2 linked regions of the Piscinibacter gummiphilus genome follow. The protein of the gene in region 1 binds, or shares a complex with, the protein of each later gene. Links are inferred from orthologs where the notes say so. Each region holds a gene or a part of one and is shown in the gene's direction. Other genes may lie near its edges.

Region 1 (3,274 bases):
GCTCGAAGCGCAGGTGCGCGACGAGGTCGTGCTGCGCGAGATGTTCGTGCAGGAAGCCGTCAAGCGCGGCCTGTCCACCACGAAGGAATACCGCGACCAGATCGAACTGGCGCGCCAGGGCATCCTGATCCGCGAACTCTTCACCGACTTCCAGAAGAAGAACCCGGTCACCGACGCCGACATCCAGGCCGAGTACGACAAGTTCAAGGCCCAGGCCGGCGGCAGCGAATACCGCGCCCGCCACATCCTGGTCGAGAAGGAAGACGAGGCCAAGGACATCATCGCGAAGCTCAAGGGCGGCGCGAAGTTCGAGGACCTGGCGAAGAAGCTCTCGAAGGACCCGGGATCGGGCGCCAACGGCGGCGACCTCGACTGGGCCAACCCGAACTCGTACGTGCCCGAGTTCTCGGCCGCGCTCACGAAGCTGAAGAAGGGCGAAACCACGCAGGAGCCGGTCAAGAGCCAGTTCGGCTACCACGTCATCAAGCTGGAAGACACGCGCGAATCGCAGCCGCCGTCGCTCGAGGAAGTGAAGCCGCAGATCCAGCAGCGCCTGAACCAGATCAAGCTGACCGAGTTCCGCGACCAGATCAAGGCGAAGTCCAAGACGGACTACAAGTTCCAGACGAACTGATCTCGCCTCGACACACTGTCATCCCGGCGCAGGCCGGGACCTTCGGCGCATGCCCTGGGTCCCGGCTTCCGCCGGGATGACTCGTTTTGGGAAGGCCGTTGCGTCAGAGCACCGGAACCGGCAGGTCCAGCCGCCCCGCCTCGATGCGCAACTGCCGGTCGCACCGCGCCGCGATGCTCCGGTCGTGCGTGACGAGCACCAGCGTCGTGCCCGCCTCGCGGTTCAGCTCGAACATCAGCTCCATCACGCGTTCGCCCGTCGCGAAGTCGAGGCTGCCCGTGGGCTCGTCGGCCAGCAGCACGGCGGGCCGCACCACGAACGCCCGGGCCAGCGCCACACGCTGCTGCTCGCCGCCGGACAGCACCTTCGGGTAGTGCGTCAGCCGCTCGCCCAGGCCCACGCGCTTGAGCATCTCGGTGGCGAGCGCCCGGGCATCCGCCCTGCCCTGCAGCTCCAGCGGCAGCATCACGTTCTCCAGCGCGTTGAGGTTGCCGAGCAGCTGGAAGCTCTGGAACACGAAACCCACTCGCGCGGCGCGCACCGCGGCACGCTCGTCCTCGCCGATCGCGAACAAATCGGTGCCGGCGAGGCGAACCGTTCCGCTCGAAGGCGTGTCCAAGCCCGCGATGATCGACAGGAGCGTGCTCTTGCCCGAACCGGATGCGCCCACGATGGCCGCCGACTCATGGGCTTCCAGCTGGAAGTCGATGTCATGGAGAATCGTCAGCAGACCGCTGGTGTCCTGCACTTGTTTGGTCACGTGCTCGACGGCAATGATGGGATCGGACATGGAAGATCGAGGTCAGGAATGAAAAAAGACACCACCCGCAGGACGTGGCTCAGGCAATGTACCCTGCTTGGCCTCGCCGTGGCCGCGCCGGGGCTCCGGGCGGCCTCTCCCGCGCGGCACGCGCCCGTGATCCTCGTGCTCGGCGACAGCCTGTCGGCCGAGTACGGCCTCACCCGCGGCAAGGGCTGGGTCGCGCTGCTCGAGCAGCAGCTCGTGCAGGAGAAGATCGGCGCCACCGTCGTCAACGCGAGCATCAGCGGCGACACCACGTCGGGCGGCCGCTCGCGCCTGCCGGCGCTGATCAAGCGCCACGCGCCCGACATCGTGATCCTCGAGCTGGGTGCCAACGACGCGCTGCGCGGCCTGCCGCTGTCGATGACCCGGGACAACCTCACGGCGATGGCCCGCAGCTCGCGCGAGGCCGGCGCACGGGTCGTGGTGGTGGGCATGCAGATGCCCCCGAACTACGGCCGCAAGTACGCGGAAGATTTCCACGCGGTGTTCACGGGCGTCGCCCAGGACCAGCAGGCGGCGCTGGTGCCGTTCCTGCTGAAGGGCGTGGCCGACGTGCCCAACGCCGAGGCCAACTTCCAGGCCGACCGCATCCACCCGAAGGAGTCGGCCCACCCGACGATGCTGGCCAACGTGTGGCCGGCGCTGAAGCCGCTGCTGCGCTGACGACCCGCCGCGGGGAGACAGGCGCCGGCGGTCAGTCGACGCGGCGATGGCGCGCGCCGTCGTCGCGGTTCTGCGGGTTGCCACCGCCCCGCGGCGGTTCGCGGAAGCCCGGCTGCTGCTGGGGTTGCGGCTGCGGTTGCACCTGGGGTTGAGGCTGAGGCTGGGGACGCGGCACGGCCGTCTGCATGTTCGGCGGCTGCGGACGCGGCATCTGCACCGGGGGCTGCGGCTGGGCCGGCATCTGCTGCTGGGGTGGCTGCGGGCGCCCACCGCCCCAAGCACCGCCCCCGTGACGGCCGTCGTTCTCGTCGCGCGAGGACCACCGTGGCGGCTGCTGTTGCGGTTGCGGTTGAGGCTGCTGCGACGAGAAACCCGGCTGCGGTATCGGGCGCAACGGCGCCTGCTGCCAGCGTTCGTCGCGTGGGGTGCCCTGCCAACGCTCGTCCCGCGAGTTGCCGCCCCAGACCGGGCGCGGCTGGGGTTGGGGCTGCTGCTGCGGCACCGGTTGAGGTTGCTGCACCTGCGGCTGGGGTTGCGGCCGGATGACCTCCCCTCGCCCGCGGCCGTCGTTGTCGCGCCGTTCGTCGCGGCCGAACCGCGGGGCGCCGTAGCGGTCACCGCCGGCACCCGGTGCCGGGGGGATGAAGCCCACCTGCGGCGACGGACGCTGGCCCATCATGGGCGGCCGGCCGCCGGGGTTCACCGGTGCGTCGGGACGCGGGCGCCCCGGCGCGAGGCCGGGCAGCGGACGCCCGCCGATGCCGACGATGGCCGGGCCCACCGGCTGGCGGCGCTCCACCACCTGGCGCGGGACGATGGTCACCGCGCCGGGCAGGTCGCGGTACCGGTAGCGTCCGGACTCCACGGCGTGGCGCGGGTCGCGCACCCACGGGTTGAAGTCGAAGTTCGTCGGCACCTGGTTGCCGTTGATGTGACGCATGTAGTGCGGGCTGTATCGGTGCCCCGGCACGTAGACCTCGCGCGGACCCAGCGGGAACCAGCCCACCATGGGCGCCGGGCGGCGCCCGACACCGATCGACACGCTCACCCCGGGGCCGCCCACCCACGCCACGAGCGCGGGGGCATACACGGGCCGAGCCACGTAGGCGCCCGGCACCCAGCACCACACGTCGCGGCGCGAAACCCAGCGGCCGTAGTGGAACGGCGCGAAG
Region 2 (3,380 bases), 970 kb from region 1 along the record:
TCGGGGAAGCCGCCGAAGTCGTACACGGCGTGCTGGCGGGCCGAGGCGAGCAGCACCGGCTCGCGGGCCGTGCTGTGGGCAGAGACGGCCAGCACCGCCTTCGGCCGGCCGAAGGCGCGGTCGATGGCGGGGCCGAGGCGCGCGACGAACTCGCCGGTGGCGCCGGGTTCCAGCGCGAGCATCGGCGAACCGTGGGACAGGAAAAGCGGGGGCAGGGTGTTCATCGGGAAATTACAGCACCGGGGGATGGGGCGACCGTTCGGTGGATTTGCACGCGGCGTTCGATCGGGTTGTGCCGGATCGGTTAACGTCGCCGGCATTGCTCCCGAACGCCGTACGCCCATGACCACGCCCCCGCCGCCTGCCGTTTCCGTCTGGACCCTCGCCTGGCGGCAGCTCTGGCGCGACTTCCGCGCCGGCGAACTGCGCCTGCTGGTGGTGGCCGTGATGCTGGCCGTGGCCGCGCTCGCCGCCGTGGGCTTCTTCGCCGACCGCCTGAACCAGGGCCTTGCCCGGGACGCCCGCCAGCTGCTGGGCGGCGACGCCATCGTGGCGAGCGACCAGCCCACGCCGGCCGCCTTCGCCGAGCAGGCGCGCACGCGCGGCCTGCAGACGGTTCGCACCACGGGTTTCCCGAGCATGGGCCGGGCGCCCGACGACAAGGGCGGGGCGTCGCGGCTGGTGTCGGTGAAGGCGGTGACGGCCGGCTACCCGCTGCGCGGGCAACTGACGCTGGGCCAGGCCGCCTCGGACGAGGGCACCCCGTCCAATGCCGCGCCCGCGCCGGGCACGGTGTGGGTCGACCCCGGCCTGCTCGAGTCGCTGCAGCTGAAGGTGGGCGACCCGCTGCTGCTCGGGGACGCGTCCCTCACCATCGCCGCCGTGATCCTTCAGGAGCCCGACCGGGGCGCCGGCTTCCTGAGCTTCTCGCCGCGGGTGATGCTCAACGAGGCCGACCTCGCCGCCACCGCACTGATCCAGCCGGCCAGCCGCGTCACCTACCGCCTGGCCGTGGCCGGCACCGATCCCGCCGTGGCCGGCTTCGTGGCCTGGGCCGACGCGCAGGTCAAGACGGGGTCGCTGCGCGGCGTGCGCGTGGAGTCGCTCGAGAACGGCCGCCCGGAGATGCGCCAGACGCTCGACCGGGCGTCGAAGTTCCTGAACCTCGTGGCGCTGCTGGCCGCACTGCTGGCGGCCGTGGCCGTGGGCATCGCCGCGCGCGACTTCGCGAACCGCCACCTCGACGACTGCGCGATGCTGCGCGTGCTGGGTCTGTCGCAGCGCACCATCGCGCTGCAGTACCTCGTCGAGTTCGTGTTCGTGGGCGCCATCGCGAGCCTGGGCGGCGTGCTGCTGGGCTACGCGGTGCACCACGTGTTCGTCGTGCTGCTGGCCGGGATCGTGAAGGCCACGCTGCCGGCGGCGAGTCTTTGGCCCGCGCTGTTCGGCGTGGGCGTGGGCTTCACGCTGCTGATGGGTTTCGGGCTGCCGCCGGTGCTGCAGCTGGCCCAGGTGCCGCCGCTGCGCGTGATCCGCCGCGACGTGGGCGCGCTCAAGCCCGCGTCGCTCGCCGTGCTGGCGGCCGGGGCGATCGGCTTCGCGGCGCTGCTGCTCGCCGTGTCGTCGGACCTCAAGCTGGGGCTGATCGCGGTGGGCGGGTTCGCCGGCGCCGTGGTGGTGTTCGCCGCGCTGTCGTGGGTGGCCGTGCAGGTGCTGCGCCGGGCCGTGCCCGACTCGCGCGCGCCGCGCTGGCTCGTGCTGGCCACCCGGCAGATCGCCGCGCGGCCGGCGTTCGCCGTGCTGCAGGTGTCGGCGCTCAGCGTGGGGCTGCTCGCGCTGTGCCTGCTGGTGCTGCTGCGCACCGACCTGATCTCCAGCTGGCGCCAGGCCACGCCGCCCGACGCGCCCAACCGCTTCGTGATCAACGTGATGCCGGAGCAGGGCGAGGGCTTCCGGGCGCTGCTGGACGAGGCCGGCGTGAAGAAGTACGACTGGTACCCGATGATCCGGGGCCGCCTGGTGGCCGTGAACGGCAAGGCCGTGGACCCGGAGTCGATGACCGACGACCGCGCCAAGCGCCTGCTCGACCGCGAGTTCAACCTGAGCCACGCCGCCGCGATGCCCCAGCACAACACGCTCGTGCAGGGCCTGTGGACGCCGGAGGAGGACGGGGCGGTCAGCGTGGAGGAGGGCCTCGCCGAGACGCTGAAGCTGAAGATGGGCGACACGCTGCGGTTCGACATCGCCGGGCAGATGTCCGAGGCGCGCATCACCAGCCTGCGCAAGCTCGACTGGGGCTCGATGCGCGCGAACTTCTTCGTGATGTACCCGAAGGCCGAGATGCCCGACCTGCCGTCCACTTACATCGCGGCCTTCCGCGCGCCCGACGTGCCCGGCTTCGACAACCGCCTGAGCCACGACTTCCCGAACATCACGAACGTGGACGTGTCGCAGTCCATCGGCCAGCTGCAGCGGGTGCTCGACCAGGTGGTGCGGGCGGTCGAGTTCCTCTTCGGCTTCACGCTGGCCGCCGGCCTCGTCGTGCTGTTCGCGGCCGTCACGGCCACCCGCGAGGCGCGGTCGCGCGAGTTCGCGGTGATGCGCGCGCTGGGTGCCAGCGCGAAGCTGCTGGGCCAGGTGCAGCGCGCCGAGCTGCTGGGCGTGGGTGCGCTGGCGGGGTTCCTGGCCTCGGGTGCGGCGATGGCGGTGGGCTGGGCGCTCGCGAAGTTCGTCTTCCAGTTCACCTGGACGCCGTCGCCGTGGGTGCCGCTGGCCGGCGCGACGGCCGGCGCGGTGCTGGCGCTGGCGGCCGGCTGGTGGGGCCTGCGCGAGGTGCTGCGCAAGCCGGTGGTGGAGACGCTCAGGGCTGCGGCGTTGTGAACACCAGCACCGCGGCGGCGAGGTCCTCCAGCGCGGAGCCCACCGACTTGAACACCGTGCGTTCCGCCGCGCTCGTGCGGCCGGGCGACTCGCCCCGGCACAGCGCCTCCAGCGTGCCCTTCACGTCGCCGGCGGCGAACACGCCCAGCGACATCGGCCCCAGCAGTTCGCCGCTCTTGACCAGCGCCTCGGGCGTGTCGACGTAGAGCGACGCGCCGCGGAAGCAGTCGTCGTCGGCCTCGCGCATCCGCGGCGTGAAGCTGCCGATGAGGTCCAGGTGGCTGCCGGGCGCGAGCCATTCGCCCTTCACGACCGGTTCGGTGGCGAGGGTGGCGCAGCTGACGATGTCGGCCTCCCGCACCGCCGTCTCCAGGTCGATGCCGCAGCCGCGGAACCACACGGTCACGTGCTCGATCGGGAGCACGGCGCGGTACGCGTCGGCCAGCAGGCTGCCCACGCGGCCCCGGCCCACGACCACCAGGCGTTTCGAATCCGGGCGG

The links.
Region 2: the proteins of A4W93_RS13660 (region 1) and A4W93_RS18095 are in contact, whole or in part, in a cryo-EM structure (PDB 9GE8), measured with the Escherichia coli proteins. The link is inferred for Piscinibacter gummiphilus from one-to-one orthologs.

What each region holds. Positions count from the first base shown.
Region 1 is NZ_CP015118.1:3,051,850-3,055,123, reverse strand. Bases 306-3,272 are described here. They hold A4W93_RS13660 (arylesterase), read left to right. Parts: upstream 306-1,442; coding sequence 1,443-2,102; downstream 2,103-3,272. Other genes in these bases: A4W93_RS13655 (DUF6600 domain-containing protein), read right to left, coding at 2,134-3,272; A4W93_RS13665 (ABC transporter ATP-binding protein), read right to left, coding at 738-1,424; A4W93_RS13670 (foldase protein PrsA), read left to right, coding at 306-634. Also shown: more of A4W93_RS13670, read left to right, coding at 1-305; more of A4W93_RS13655, read right to left, coding at 3,273-3,274. UniProt on the Escherichia coli protein: TesA is a multifunctional esterase that can act as a thioesterase, lysophospholipase and protease.
Region 2 is NZ_CP015118.1:4,017,830-4,021,209, reverse strand. Bases 39-3,111 are described here. They hold A4W93_RS18095 (ABC transporter permease), read left to right. Parts: upstream 39-342; coding sequence 343-2,880; downstream 2,881-3,111. Other genes in these bases: A4W93_RS18090 (ornithine cyclodeaminase), read right to left, coding at 2,861-3,111; A4W93_RS18100 (dioxygenase family protein), read right to left, coding at 39-224. In the rest of the region: more of A4W93_RS18100, read right to left, coding at 1-38; more of A4W93_RS18090, read right to left, coding at 3,112-3,380.